DNA from 2 places in the Chromobacterium sp. genome. Region 1 is predicted to be linked to the other one. Evidence: riboswitches for the same ligand, from Rfam matches in the RefSeq annotation. Region 1 holds a riboswitch; the other holds the start of a gene.
The links. A riboswitch is a leader RNA that binds a small molecule or an ion and turns the genes downstream of it on or off. The one in region 1 is predicted to bind glycine.

Region 1 (7,793 bases):
TCTTCATCCTCACCGTCGACTACAGCCACACCCCACCCAAGGCGAAATTCCGCCGCGAACAGCAAGGCCTGGACAAGCTGTCATCCACCTGCTGGCTGCCCTGAGCGCGCCCCATACTCCGCCCACCCATGCAAAACAGCCGGCCCCACAGGGAGCCGGCTGTCGCCATTGACGGTGCCGAGGATTACAGCGCCAGTTGGGCGATGGCCTCTTTAGCCGCGTGAATGGCGGTGGCGCGCTTGTCCTCGCCCATATTCACTGCTTCCGCGCGGACGAAAGCCACATCGTTCACGCCCAGGAAACCCATCACCGTCTTCAGGTAATCCTCCTGGAAATCCATCAGCCGGCCCTGCTCGGTGCTGTACACGCCGCCGCGCGAGGACACCACGATCACCTTCTTGCCGCCGGCCAGGCCCACCGGGCCGTTCTCGGTGTACTTGAAAGTGCGGCCGGTGGCGGCCACGCGGTCCACCCAGGCTTTCAGCTGCGACGGAATCGAGAAGTTGTACATCGGCGCGCCGATCACCACCACATCCGCCGCCAGGAATTCTTCAATCAGCTCATTGCTCAGCGCGGCTTCGCTGCGTTGGGTAGAGGTCCAGTCCGCCTCGGCGGTGAAGTTGGCGCCGATGATCTCGCCGGACAGGTGAGCGATGGGCTGGCTGGCCAGGTCACGGTAAGAGGTTTCCACATTGGCGTGGCGCTGACGCAGGGTGTCGGCGACAACGGCGCTCAGTTGGCGGGAAACCGAATTAGCGGCAAGGATGCTGGAATCGAGATGCAACAGTTTCATGATCGGGTCCTTCGTGTCTTGGTGGGGAAAGTGATTGCATGATAGTTTTCCGAACCAATCCGCACTAGACTGTGAAAATCGGAAACATTGTTCCATCAGTGAGACAATCATGCAGGACCTGAACGATCTGCTGTATTTCGCCAAAGTGGTTGAACATGGCGGCTTCATGGCCGCCGGCCGGGTGCTGGGCATCCCCAAATCCCGGCTGTCCCGCCGCGTGGCGGAGCTGGAACAGCGGCTGGGCGTGCGCCTGCTGCAAAGAACCACCCGCCGGCTGTCCTTGACCGAAATCGGCCAACAGTACTACCAGCATTGCCAGGCCATGCTGGAGGAGGCCGAAGCCGCCGATGAAGCCATCGCCCGCAGCAGCGCCGAGCCGCGCGGACTGATCAAGGTCAGCTGCCCGGAACTGCTGTCCAAGACCCTGCTGGCGCCGGCGCTGCCCCGCTTCATGGCCCGTCATCCGCTGCTGCGCGTGCAGCTGGACTCCAGCAACCGCCGCGTGGACCTGATAGAAGAAGGCGTGGACGTCGCCATCCGCGTGCGCAACGTGATAGAAGACAGCGCCAACCTGGTGGTGCGGCGGCTGGCCACCACCCAGACCTCGCTGGTGGCCAGCCCGGCGCTGCTGGCCGAACGCCCGGCGCCCAAGAGCCCAGCCGACATGGCCGGCTGGCCGGCGCTGACCATGAGCCGCCCGGACGGCCGTGGCCAATGGGCGCTGCTGGACCAGGCCGGCCATGCCTACACCATACAAATAGACAGCCCCCGGCTGATGACCGATGACCTCGTCGTGCTGCGCGACGCCGCCATCGCCGGCCTGGGCGTGGCCGCGCTGCCGGTGCTGGTCTGCCACGAAGCGCTGCAATCCGGCCAACTGGTGCGGCTGCTGCCGGACTACGACATCCCCTGGGGCATTCTGCACGCCGCCTTTCCCACCCGCCGCGGCCTGCTGCCGGCGGTGCGCGCCTTCATCGACTTCCTCACCACCGAGCTGATCCCGCCGGACCACCCGGTCTACCTGCTCACAAGCTGAGCGGCTGGCCTCAACCAACAGCCAGGCCTGTTGCAAACAACCGACGCTAGACGCCTCCGCGCGCCGAGCTCCGACCACTAGCTATTGCAATGCAACAAAAGCCAGGTAGAGTAGGCAGCTATCCGTCATACCAAGCAAAGAGGTGCCGTATGTGGTCGCAAACAGCTGTCTGGTCAAAACTCCTCTCCTCCAACCCCGTCGCCAGCTACTGGCGCGACGCCTGGGAGCGTTCCATCCTCTACTGGGACGTGCAGCATGACCGCGGCGCCGACTACCTGCGGCACGTGCAAAGCGGCAAACCGCCGGTACTGGTGTTCGACTACAAAATCATCCTGGACGGCCGCACCCTGCCGGACCCGGCCAACTACGCGCTCACCGCCATCCTGCCGCCGGCCGGCTGTCCAACCACCAACCCGGCGCTGCGCCCCTTCGTGGTGATAGACCCGCGCGCCGGCCACGGCCCCGGCATCGGCGGCTTCAAGATGGACAGCGAAATCGGCATCGCGCTGCAGCAGGGCCACCCCTGCTACTTCATCATGTTCTTCCCGCAACCGGTGCCCAGCCAGACCATAGAAAGCGTCAGCCGCGCCGAATACGTCTTCCTCAGCAAGGTCAACGAACTGCACCCGGACAGCGACGGCAAGCCCTTCGTCATCGGCAACTGCCAGGGCGGCTGGGCGCTGGCCATGCTCGCCTCCGCCGCGCCGGAACTGTTCGGCCCCATCCTGCTGGCCGGCACCCCACTGTCCTACTGGGCCGGCGTGGCCGGCAAAAACCCGATGCGCTACTCCGGCGGCATGCTGGGCGGCACCTGGACCGCCTCGCTGGCCGGCGATCTGGGCAACGGCAAATTCGACGGCGCCCACCTGGTCAACAACTTCGAAAAACTGGACCCGGCCAACACCCTGTGGAAGAAGCCCTACAATCTGTACGCCAAGGTGGACACCGAACGCGAACGCTACCTGGGCTTCGAACGCTGGTGGGGCGGCCACTACCTGCTGAACAAGCAGGAGATGGAATGGATCTCCCAGCAGCTCTTCGTGGGCAACCACCTGGTGGAAGGCAAGATCGTCAGCAGCGACCAGCACCGCGTGGACATGCGCAACATCCGCTCCCCCATCATCGTGTTCGCCTCCTGGGGCGACAACATCACCCCGCCGCAACAAGCGCTGAACTGGATACCGGACCTGTACGCCAGCGCCGACGACATCCGCGACAACGAACAAACCATCATCTACTGCCTGCACAACAAAGTGGGCCACCTGGGCATCTTCGTCTCCGCCGGCATCGCCAACCGCGAACACAGCGAATTCGCCAGCGCGCTGGACCTGATCGACGTGCTGGCCCCCGGCCTCTACGAAGCCGTCATTGAGGACGTGGCGCCCAACACCCCCGGCCAGGAATACATCCAGGGCCGCTACATCATCCGTTTCGAAGCGCGCGAAGTGGCCGACATCCTCGCGCTGGACGACGGCCGCGAAGACGAGCGCGCCTTCGAAGTGGTGCGCCGCGTCTCCGAAATCAACCAAGGCGTGTACGACCGCTTCGTCTCCCCCGCGCTGCAAACCCTCAGCAACGAAGCCAGCGCCCAATTGCTGCGCCAGCTCAACCCAGCGCGGCTGGAACGCACGCTGATCTCCCCGCTCAACCCCTGGCTAAGCTGGCTCAAGCCCGCTGCCGAATACGTGCGCGCCCACCGCCAGCCGGTGAGCGCGGACAACCCGCTGTGGCAGTTGCAGGAGCAATGGTCCGGCTGGATGGAGCAAGGCCTCAACCACTACCGCGACCTGCGCGACGCCGCCACCGAACACTGCTTCAAGGCCGTGTACGAATCGCCGTGGCTCGCCTCCGTCGTGGGCGTCCAGCCCGCGCGCGAAACCCGCGCCGCCCGCTGTGACAGCTGGGACAAGCAGGAACGCCTGCAGCTCAAGCGCCAAGTACTGGACCCCGCCTACGAAAGCGGCACCCTGGCCGATGGCTTCGTGCGCCTGCTCATCTACGTGGCGATTGGCCGCGGCATCATAGACGAGCGCCCGTTCAACGCCATCCGCCGCATCATGCGCGACATCCGCCATGAATACCCGATGACCCTGATGCAGCTGAAAGACATCGCCCGCAAGCAAGTCTTCCTGGTGCGGCTGGACGAAGCCCGCGCGCTGGCCGGCCTGCCCAAGCTGCTGCCGCAAGAACACCTGCGCCGTCAGGCCTGGCAACTGGCGCGCGAACTGCTGGCGCTCAGCGGCGACATCGTCCCGGAACAACAACAACGGCTGGACCAAGTGGCCCACATGCTGCAACTGGACGTCCACGCCCCGGCGCCGGCCATCCTGCCGCCCGCCGAGCCCCCTGTGGCAACAGCCGTGGCCGCTCCGGCCCCCACTGCCAAGGCCAGCGCGCCCGCCAAGAAAGCCGCCGCGCCACGCAAGGCAGCCGTCAAAGCGCCAGCCAAACCCACGGCCAAGACCGACACCGCCGCCAAACCCGCTCCGGCGGCCAAGCCCGCGGTCAGCAAAGCCGCGGCTGGCAAGCCCGCCACGGTCAAAACCGCCAAAGCGCCCGCCGCCAAAACCCCGGCCACACGCAAACCCGCCGCCGGCAACGGCGCCAGCAAACCCAAAACACCGGGCAACTGAGCACCGCCAAGCGTCCAAATGCCCGGACGGTTAACGCCGTCCGGGCATTTTTCATCCCGATGGCGCACTGCAACATTTTTGCTGCCGCCCATCGGTACAGTCGTTGACTGAACAATACAGCAAACGCTAATATCCTTATCTGCTGCGGGAGAGAGGGGCTAACGCCCCCGCCGAAGACGCAAACTCCCATAATCGCTCAGGCAACAGTACCGCAGCCCATGGATATCAGCCGATTGGAGAGAGGCCCTAAGCGCCCGTTCATCATCTGCTACGCTTCAGCGACAGCGCGTCAAAACCGCTTGGCTTCGCTGCCTGCTCGCCAGATTACGTGACCGGCCCTTAGCCGCCCACCGAAGGGGCAAGTGACATCCGGCAAGGCCCGCACACAGGCCGTGCCCGTCATCTAACTCTCAGGTAAAAGGACAAGGGGAGAGGCAATGCCGGCAGCGTCGCGCCCATGCGCGGCCCGTCGGCCGTGCTCAGAACGTGCTCACGATCTCGCGAGCAAGGACGAGACAAGGCGAAAACAGCTGAGAAAGCGGAATGTACAAGTGGTACATGAGCATTTCGAAGATGTTTTCAACGCCGTATCGTCGCAGCGCAGCAGATCGTGCACCAGCTCTCAAGGAAAACCCGTGTTCGAAACTCTTGCCCAGGCTGTGCGCCACCTGGCATGGCCCGCCCATTGCCAACCCCTTTTCCCACCCGGCTTCGCCGCGCATCTCGGCGCCAGCCTGTTTGACCACTGCGACTACATGCTTACCCTGATCTACCTGATCGCCATCACCGCGGAAGCGATGACTGGCGCGCTCGCGGCCGGCCGCCGCAATATGGACATCTTCGGCGTTACCGTCATCGCCTTCCTCACCGCCCTGGGCGGCGGCACCGTGCGCGACATCGTGCTGGGCCGCTACCCGATAGGCTGGACCCAGCACCCGGAATACGTCGGCCTGGTGATTGCCGGCGGCCTGGCCGCCGTGCTGGTGGCCCGCTATATGAAACGCCTGAGCCGCGTGTTCCTGGTGCTGGACGCGCTGGGCCTGATCGCCTTCACCATCATAGGCTGCGGCGTGGCCCAATCCATGGGCTACCACCCGGTGGTGGTGGTGATGGCCGGCATGATCACCGGCATTGCCGGCGGCATCCTGCGCGACGTGCTGTGCAACCGCGTGCCGGTAGTGTTCCGCCAGGAACTGTATGCCAGCGTCTCCTTCGCCGTGGCCCTGCTCTACCTGGGCCTGATCAAACTGGGCGTGCCGCATGATCTCAACGTGCTGGCCAGCTTCGCCGTCGGCCTCACCATCCGCCTGGCCGCCATCTGGCGCGAATGGCGGCTGCCAGTCTTCATGTACCGGCACGATCTGCACTAACTAAGCGCATCTGTTTACCGCTGTCGGCATCAGGCTTGAATCCCCGCCAGCAGCAGGAACAAGGCCGCCTGACTGGACACGCCCAGCTTGGCGTACAGATGGCGGCGGTGTACCTTGGCGGTTTCCAGCGAAATAGCCAACTCTCGCGCCACGCCCTTGGTGGAGTGGCCGCCGAGTATCAGCAGCGCCACCTCCACCTCCCGCTTGGTCAACGGCGAGGAGCCCTGCGCACGCAGCGCCTCCTCCAGCTGCCGGCGGCTCTGCCTGCCCGCGTTAGCCGCCGGCTGGCGCAGCCCTTCGTCCATACGCGCGGCCAGCCGCGACAAGGGCAATAGCCAGGGGGCGAACAGATTGCAAACGCCCAGTTCCTGCTCGCTGAAGCGGCGTTTGCTGCCCAGCGACAGAGACAGCACGCCCTCCGGCAACACTTGCAGAAACTGGATTTCATCCGCCACCACATTGCGCGAAAAGTAACGGCGGAAGTACTCCGTCTCCCGGAAACGGTCCGGCGCCACCTCGTCCAGCCGGTACACGCCGGCGGCCGGGCGCTTCAGCGCAAAACCGTAAAACGGGTCCAGCAGATACAGGCCGCGCCGGTAGTCGGCGAACAAATCGTCGGCGGCGTAATTGGCCGCGTGATCGGCCAGCACCCACGGCGGCGCCTCCTGGCGAAACAGCACCGCCACCCAGGTATCGAAACTCAGGCGTTCCCGTAGAAACGCTGCCAACCCTTGCCAAAAGGCCGCGTTGTCGACGCCATCCAACAAACGCCCCAATTGCTGGTGAAACACCAGATCCGCCACATTCAGCTGCATGCCAGCTACCCCGATCAGGTTAGTCCCGCCTTCCGCTCTAACGCTTTCGCGTGATGTCCGCCGCCAAGGGGACTGACTAGTATGGCTCCAGCCTGCGCGACAAGACCAGCCGTGATGTGAGCGCTTCCCCCACCCCGTCGCGCAGCCTGAACAGGAGTGATCGCCATGCCCACGCAGGATCTGTCCTACTGGCAAGGCTGCGCCGCCGATTTGCGCCCGCCTTGCCTCGCCTTCATCAACGGCCGCTTCGTGCCCGCCGCCGACCAGCGCACCTTCACCGACATCAGCCCCATCCATGGCCGGCCCCTGGCCGAGATCGCCCGCTGCGGCGAGGCCGATGTCGAACGGGCGGCGCGGGCCGCCCGCGCCAGCTTCGAATCCGGCGTCTGGTCGCGCTGTCACCCGCGCCAGCGCAAGACCGTGCTGCAAAAACTGGCGGTGCTGATCCGCCGGCATGGCGACGAACTGGCGCAGCTGGACTGCCTGGACATCGGCAAGCCCATTGCCGATGCGCTCCATATCGATGTGCCGGGCGCCGCCGGCGTGTTCGACTGGTACGCCGAAGCCGCCGACAAGCTGTACGGCGAGGCTGCCCCCGGCGCCGACGACGCGCTGGCCCTGATCACCCGGGAACCGCTGGGCGTGGCGGCGGCGGTGATCCCGTGGAATTTCCCGCTGGACATGGCCGCGTGGAAGCTGGCGCCGGCGCTGATGGCCGGCAATAGCGTGATCCTGAAGCCGGCCGAGCAATCCCCGCTGTCGGCCTTGCGCCTGGCCCAACTGGCCCAGGAGGCCGGCCTGCCGGACGGCGTGCTCAACGTCTTGCCGGGCTATGGCGACGAGGTGGGGCGGCCGCTGGGCCTGCACCCGGACGTGGATTGCCTGAGCTTCACCGGCTCCAGCGAAGTGGGCAAAGCCTTTCTGCGCTACGCGGCGGACTCCAATATGAAAAGAGTGGCGCTGGAGTGCGGCGGCAAAAGCCCCAATCTGGTGTTCGACGACTGCGACCTGGACGCCGCCGCCCGGCGCGCCGCCTTCGGCGTTTTCTTCAATCAGGGCCAGGTGTGCTCGGCCAACTCGCGGCTCTTGCTGCAACGCTCCATTCAAGACGTCTTCCTGGAACGCCTGCTGCGCGAGGCGGCCGCG
Region 2 (7,793 bases), on a different contig from region 1:
GTCCAGCTTCAGATCCTCCGGCGCCACCTCCACCCCCGCCGGCGCCGTCAAGGGCAGTTCCAGGCGGAACAAGGCGCCACCGCCCTCCGCGGCGTTCAAGCGCACTTCGCCGTGATGCAGCTCGACAAACTCCTTAACGATGGCGAGGCCAAGACCGGTGCCGCCGTGGCGGCTGTAATCGCCGTCCTCCACCTGCACGAAACGCTCGAACACCTTGTCGCGCATCTCGGCCGGCACGCCGGGGCCGGTATCCTGCACCGTGATCCACGCTTGCTGCCGCCTCGGTTCTAGCGCAATGCGGATTCGGCCGCCGTCCGGCGTGAATTTGAACGCATTGGACAGCAGGTTCAGCAGCACGCGCTGCAGCTTGATCGCGTCCGCCTGCGCCGGCAGCACCGCCGGCGCCTCTACTTGGTAAACGATGTCGCGATCGCTGGCCAGGGAGTCGAAATAAGAAGCGACATGGCGCACCAGTTCGGCCAGGTTCAGTTGCACATAGCGCAGCCGCAGCTCCCCGGCATCCAGCTTGGCCACGTCGAGCAAGTCGTTGACCTGCTGTAGCAGCAAGCGCGCCTGACGCTGGATCAGCGATAGATTGGGAGTGTCGCCCGGTTCCGCCTGCCCGGACAGAAAGCGTTCGACCTGGCCCAGGATCAGCGTCAGCGGCGTACGCAATTCGTGGCTGACATTGGCGAAAAAGCGGGTTTTCATCTGGTCCAGCTCACGCATCTGCTGATTCAGCCGGGCCAGCTCGCTATTGGACTCCTTCAGATTGGTGTTGGCTCGGGCGATCAGCGCATGCTGATTCACCATTTCAGCCTCCAGCGCCGCAGCATTGTTCTGCAGCTCTTCTCCCGCCAGCTCCGCCTGCGCTTGCAGGCCGCGCAGCCGCACAAACTCGCTGACATCCTGCACGCTGTGCATGATGCAGGCCACGCTGCCGTCGGCACGCTTCACCGGCCAGTTCGTCGGGCTCCAATAACGCTCTTCAAAACTGCCGTCCTCCCTGGGAATATCGTATTTCTGCATTGCCATGCTGTCTTCCTGCCCGGTCGCCAACACGCGTTGCAGGGAAATGCGCAGATTGCGCGAACCTTCGCCTTCCGGTTCGTCGGGGTTGACCGGGAAGATATCGAACAGATTGCGCCCAAGAATGGACTCGCGCCGGGTCAACGTCGTCTGCAGATAGACGTCGCTGGCGGCTAGCACGTTGAAATCGACGTCCAGCACCAAATACAAGCTGGGCGCCTGTTCGAACAGCATCTGAAAATCCGGGGCGGCAATCGCAGCCTGCGCATTCAACGCCAACGCAGCCTCATTTTGATCGGTTTCGCGGAGCACGGGCAGCGACGCTGCCATCATATCGCTCCATTAAATATGATAGCCGTATATCCGCTCAACTCCAGCGCTGGCTCCATACCGCAACGCGCAAAAAAACCCCGGCCATGGCCGGGGTTGCGCGTAAGGGCTGTGCTGATCAGGCGTAGCTGTCAGTCGACGGGCAGCTGCACACCAGATTACGGTCGCCATAAACGTCATCGATGCGATTGACGCTGGGCCAGAACTTGTTTTCCAGCACATAGGGCAGCGGGAACAGGCCGGTTTCACGGCTATACGGACGCTCCCAGTCGCCGGCGATATCGGCCTTGCTGTGCGGCGCATTGCACAGCGGATTATTGTCCGCCGGCCACGCGCCATTCTGCACTTGCTCGATTTCCTGACGGATGGCCGCCATCGCCGCGATGAAGCGGTCCAGTTCCGCCTTGGGCTCGGACTCGGTCGGCTCTATCATCAGCGTGCCCGGCACCGGGAAGCTCATCGTCGGCGCGTGGAAACCGTAGTCCATCAATCGCTTGGCCACGTCCACCTCGGTCACGCCGCTGGCGGCCTTGAGCGGGCGCAGATCGATGATGCATTCGTGAGCGACGCGGCCATTGGCGCCGGTGTACAGCACCGGGAAATGCTCGGACAGCCTGGTCGCCACGTAGTTGGCGGACAGCAAGGCATTCTCGGTGGCCTGCTTCATGCCTTCCGCGCCCATCATCGCGATGTACATATAGGAGATCGGCAGGATGGAAGCGGAGCCGAACGGCGCGGCCGATACCGCGGTCTGGCCCGGCTGGGCGGTGGGCACCGACGCCACCACGTGGTTGGCGATGAACGGAGCCAGGTGCGCTTTCAGACCGATCGGCCCCATGCCCGGACCGCCGCCGCCATGCGGGATGCAGAAGGTCTTGTGCAGGTTCATGTGCGACACGTCGGCGCCGATGTCGGCCGGACGGCACAGGCCCACCTGGGCGTTGAGGTTGGCGCCGTCCATATACACCTGGCCGCCGTGCTGATGGATGATCTCGCAGATTTCACGGATAGGCTGCTCGAACACGCCATGGGTGGACGGGTAGGTGATCATCAGCGCCGCCAGCTGTGCCGAATGCTGCTCGGCCTTGGCCTTCAGGTCGGCGACATCGACGTTGCCGGCCTCGTCGCAATCCACCACCACCACCTGCATATTCATCATCTGCGCGGTGGCCGGATTGGTGCCGTGGGCTGAGCGCGGAATCAGGCAGATATTGCGCTGGCTGTCGCCGCGCGACTCATGATAACGGCTGATCGCCAGCAGGCCGGCGTATTCGCCCTGGGCGCCGGAGTTGGGCTGCATCGAAATGATGTCGAAACCGGTGATCGCGCGCAGCTGCGTTTCCAGGCCGGCGATCATTTCCAGATAACCCACCGTCTGTTCGCGCGGCGCGAACGGATGCATATTGGCGAATTCCGGCCAGGTGATCGGGATCATCTCGCTGGTGGCGTTCAGCTTCATGGTGCAGCTGCCCAGCGAGATCATCGAGTGATTCATCGCCAGGTCGCGGCTTTCCAGCTTCTTCATATAGCGCAGCATCTCGTGCTCGCTATGGTGGGTGTTGAACACTGGGTGGCTCATGAAGGCGGATTCGCGCTTCAGCCCGGCCGGGATCGCATCGGCCGCGGCGGCGTCGAGCGCGGCGATATCGGCGCTCTTGCCGGTGAACAGCTCGATCAGGCGAGCCAGGTCGGCCTCGCTGGCCGCCTCGTGGAAGGCGACGCCCAGCACATTGCCGCCGGCGCGGCGCAGATTGTAGCCGGCGGCCAGCGCCGCCTGATACACGGCATCGGCCTTGGGCAGTTCAACCTGCACCGTGTCGAAGAAGCGGTCGAACACCAGCTTGCCGCCGGCGGTCTTGACCGCGTGCGCGAAGATGGCTGCCAAGCGGTGGATGCGGGCGGCGATGCGCTTGACGCCCTCCGGACCGTGGTACACCGCATACATGCCGGCGATATTGGCCAGCAGCACCTGGCTGGTGCAGATATTGGAGTTGGCCTTCTCGCGGCGGATATGCTGCTCTCGAGTCTGCAGCGCCATGCGCAGCGCGGTCTTGCCCTTGGCGTCCACCGACACGCCGATGATGCGGCCCGGCGCCGAGCGCTTCATCTCGTCCTTGAACGCGAAGTAGGCGGCGTGCGGGCCGCCGAAGCCCATGGGCACGCCAAAACGCTGGGTATTGCCGATGGCCACGTCCGCCCCCATCTCGCCCGGCGATTTCAACGCCACCAGCGCCATGATGTCGGCTGCCACCACCGCCACCGCGCCCTTGGCCTTGACCGCGGCGATATGCGGGGTCAGATCGATAAGATCGCCGGCTTCGCCCGGATATTGGAACAGCGCGCCGAAGTATTCACCGTTGCCGGCCTCCTCCGGATGGCCCAGCACCAGCTCGAAACCGAAGTACTTGGCGCGAGTCCGCATCACATCCAGGGTTTGCGGCAGCACCCGGCTGTCGACGAAGAACTGGCCGGACTTGGCCTTGGACACGCGGCGCGCCATCGCCATCGCCTCGGCGGCGGCAGTGGCCTCGTCCAGCAAGGAGGCGTTGGCCAGCTCCAGGCCGGTCAGGTCTATCACCATTTGCTGGAAGTTCAGCAGCGCTTCCAGGCGCCCCTGGGCGATCTCGGCCTGGTACGGGGTGTAAGCGGTGTACCAGCCCGGGTTTTCCAGCAGATTGCGCAGGATCACCGTCGGGGTCAGCACCGGGTAATAGCCCTGGCCGATGAAGGATTTGTTGACCACGTTCTTGGCGGCGACGGCCTTCAACGCGGCCAGCGCCTCGGCTTCCGGCATCGGATCCGGCAGTTCCAGCTTGCGGTTCAGACGAATGTCGGCCGGCAGCGTCTGCGCCACCAGTTCGTCGATGGACGCGACGCCGACCACGGCCATCATCTCGCTGCGTTCGGCGTCGGACGGACCGATGTGGCGGGCGATGAATTCCTTGCGATTGAAAAGTTCGGAGAGCGACATAAATCAAGCCTTTTGTCTTGGCCGCGCGCACCGCGCCTGAATGGCGCGGCGGCAACGGGACGCAAGCGGTGAAACCATGAAAAAACCCCGCGTCGCGCGGCGACTGCGGGGCTTGCTGCGGCTATCAGGCGCCGATTTCCTTGGAGTAGGCCGCTGCATCCATCAGCGCGTCCAGATCCGCCGGATTGGCCGGCTTGATCTTGAAGAACCAGCCGGCGCCGTAAGGCTCGCTATTGGCCAGTTCCGGTTCGGCTTCCAGCTCTTCGTTGATGGCCAGCACCTCGCCGGCAACCGGACAGTAGATATCGGAAGCGGCCTTCACCGATTCCACCACGCCGGCCTGCTCTTCCTTGGCGAGCTTGGCGCCCACTTTCGGCAGTTCGACGAAAACGATGTCGCCCAGCAGTTCTTGCGCGTGCTCGGTAATGCCCACGGTCACGGAGCCGTCGGCTTCCAGACGCAGCCATTCGTGGCTTTCAACATATTTGAGTTCGGCGGGGATATTGCTCATGAGTGTCTCCAATCAAATCCGTGTCAACGATATTCGTCGGCCGCTGCGCGGCCAGCCCGGCCTGTCGGCTCAGGCGAAAACTTTCTTGCCATTGCGCACGAACGGCATTTTGACGACGCGCACCTCGGTCAGCGTGCCGCGCAGGTCCACCAGCGCCTTGTCGCCGATGCCGGCCGGCACCCGCGCGATGGCGATCGAATGCTTGAGGGTGGGCGAGAAAGTGCCGCTGGTGATCACGCCTTCACCGACGCCTTCCACCACCACTTTCAGGCCTTCGCGCAACACGCCGCGCCCCTCCAGCACCAGGCCGACCTGCTTGCTCTGCACGCCGGCCGCCTTCTGCGCTTCCAGCGCCTTGCGGCCGATGAAGTCGCGCTCGGCCGGCTCCCAGGCGATGGTCCAAGCCATGCCGGCTTCCAGCGGAGAAACGGTTTCATCCATATCGTGGCCGTAGAGATTCATGCCGGCCTCCAGGCGCAGGGTGTCGCGCGCGCCCAGGCCTATCGGCGCCACGCCGGCGGCTTGCAGTTGCTGGAAGAAGGCCGCGGCTTCGTCACCTGGCAGCATCACTTCCAGGCCGTCTTCGCCGGTGTAGCCGGTGCGGGCATAGAACCAGTCGCCGACGGGCTGACCCTGGAACGGTTTCAAAGCTTGGATGACGGCGGCCAGCTCGGGCTTGACCGCGCAGACCTTGGCGATCGCCTGCGGGCCTTGCACCGCCAGGATGGCCAGGTCGCGACGCGGCTTGATCTCTACATTGAAGTCGCCCTTGTGGCGCGCCATCCAGGCCAGATCCTTGTCGGTGGTACCGGCGTTGATCACCATGCGGTAACCATAGGAGGTCAGGTAGACGATCAGGTCGTCGACCACGGTGCCTTCGGGAGTGAGCATGCCGGAATACAGAGCCTTGCCCTCGAAGCCGAGCTTGGCCACATCGTTGGCGATCAAGCGCTGCAGCCAGGCCTTGGCGTCCGGGCCGCTGATGTCCAGCACCGTCATGTGGGACACGTCGAACATGCCGGCGTCGCTGCGCACGATCTCGTGCTCTTTGAGCTGGGAGCCGTAGTGAATGGGCATTTCCCAGCCGGCGAAGTCGACGATCTTGGCGCCAGCGGCGACATGGGCATCAAATAGGGGGGTGCGTTTCAGGGCCGTCATCGGTGCATCCTTAGCAAAAGCGTGTAGTGTTGCTCTATTCCCTACACCCCTCTGTCCCTGCACCTGAGATTTTCCGGCCTTGCGGCCGTTAGCCCCTTCGGTGGGCATCCGTTGGATGCCGCTCTCCAGATTCGGCAAGCTGGCTGCGGCCAGCTCGATGATGCAGTCCTTTTGCCTGAGCGATTGCGGGTGCGCTTGCGCCTTCGGCGGTGGCGCGGCGGCCACTCTCTCCTGCATGACGTGCCAGATTATGGTTGCTGTGCCAGGGCTTGGCAAGCCGTGTTTATCTTCAGCTTAAACAAGGACTTGAAATGTTCTTAATCGCAAAACACTGAACATCAATAGCTTCGTTTAATACCGATTTCGAACATATTATTTTCATTATTGATCACAAAATCGACAGCGCCACCATGAAACTCACGCAGGACGTAAGATGACATCCATCTTATCGAACCAACACCGCTACCCGGAATGGAAAGGAAACCACGATGCGAAAACTGATCAACGACCCACGTCAGGTGGCGCGGGAAATGCTGGAAGGCCTGGCCGACACTCTGCCCGGCCTGGCGCTGCTGGAGGAAGAAAACGTGCTGCTGCGGGCGGACTTCCCGATCGGCGGCCTGCGCGACAAGGTGGCGCTCATTTCCGGCGGCGGCAGCGGCCATGAGCCGGCTCACGCCGGCTATATCGGCCACGGCATGCTGGACGCCGCCGCGGTGGGCGATGTGTTCACCTCGCCCAGCGTCGACACCGTGCTGGCGGCGATCCGCGCCGTCGCCGGCCCCAAGGGCGTGCTGCTGATCATCAAGAACTACACCGGCGATCGGCTCAACTTCGGCCTGGCGGCGGAGCTGGCCCGCGCCGAGGGCATCGCGGTGGACAGCGTGGTGGTGGCCGATGACGTGGCGCTGCGCGACACGGTGGAACCGGCGCGCCGACGCGGCATCGCCGGCACGGTGCTGGTGCACAAGATCGCCGGCGCGGCGGCGGCGGCCGGCGCCGATCTGGCCGAGGTCGCCGCCGCCGCGCGGCAGGCGGCGGAACAGGTGGCCACCATGGGCGTGGGCCTGGGCGCCTGCACCGTGCCGGCCACCGGCCGCCCCGGCTTTCAACTGGACAGCGGAGAGGCGGAACTGGGCCTGGGCATACACGGCGAGGCCGGCGTGCGGCGCGTGGCGACGCCATCGGCCGCCGATTTGTGCGCAACCTTGCTGGACGCCATCCTGCAAGACCGCGGCTGGCTCCCGGGACAGCGGGTGGCGCTGCTGGTCAACGGCCTGGGCGGCACGCCGCCGATGGAGCTCGCCATCGTCGCCCGCGCGGCGCTGGCTCATCTGCGTCTGCGCGGCCTCCTGGTGGAGCGCGCTTGGAGCGGCAACTTCATGACCGCGCTGGAAATGCCTGGCTGCTCGCTATCGCTGCTGGCGCTGGATGATCAGCGTTTGAGCTGGCTGGACCAAGCCACCCTGGCGCCGGCCTGGCCCGGCGCCGGCCGCATCCCTGCGCAACGCCAGCTGCGCGCGACGGCAGCCAGCGCCGCCGAAGCACCGCCGCAAGGGCCAGCCCTGCCCGGCTTGCGCCGCGCCGCCTTGGCCGCCGCCGCCGCGCTGGATGCCGCCGAACCCCTGCTCACCGAACTGGATGCGGCCTGCGGCGATGGCGACCTGGGCATCAGCATGCAACGCGGCGCCGCGTCGATCCGCGCCTTGCCCGACGCGGCCTGGAGCGCGCCCGACATCGCCTTGCGCGCGGTGGGCCAGGCCTTGCGCCAGGCGATAGCCGGTAGTTCCGGTC

Region 2: another riboswitch for glycine. It lies ahead of gcvT (glycine cleavage system aminomethyltransferase GcvT); the one in region 1 lies ahead of ACE3QM_RS20020 (trimeric intracellular cation channel family protein).

What each region holds. Positions count from the first base shown of each region.
Region 1 is NZ_JAYSGF010000049.1:2,552-10,344, reverse strand. Features, by position in the region: gene ACE3QM_RS20040 (hypothetical protein) at 1-104, shown strand, start outside; gene ACE3QM_RS20035 (FMN-dependent NADH-azoreductase) at 185-793, opposite strand; gene ACE3QM_RS20030 (LysR substrate-binding domain-containing protein) at 903-1,829, shown strand; gene ACE3QM_RS20025 (DUF3141 domain-containing protein) at 1,979-4,462, shown strand; glycine riboswitch at 4,598-4,684, shown strand; glycine riboswitch at 4,686-4,898, shown strand; gene ACE3QM_RS20020 (trimeric intracellular cation channel family protein) at 5,098-5,832, shown strand; gene ACE3QM_RS20015 (LuxR C-terminal-related transcriptional regulator) at 5,862-6,647, opposite strand; gene ACE3QM_RS20010 (aldehyde dehydrogenase) at 6,813-7,793, shown strand, end outside.
Region 2 is NZ_JAYSGF010000014.1:26,119-33,911, reverse strand. Features, by position in the region: gene ACE3QM_RS09715 (EAL domain-containing protein) at 1-1,263, opposite strand, end outside; gene gcvP (aminomethyl-transferring glycine dehydrogenase) at 1,478-4,330, opposite strand; gene gcvH (glycine cleavage system protein GcvH) at 4,455-4,841, opposite strand; gene gcvT (glycine cleavage system aminomethyltransferase GcvT) at 4,911-5,999, opposite strand; glycine riboswitch at 6,041-6,138, opposite strand; glycine riboswitch at 6,153-6,243, opposite strand; gene ACE3QM_RS09695 (dihydroxyacetone kinase family protein) at 6,488-7,793, shown strand, end outside.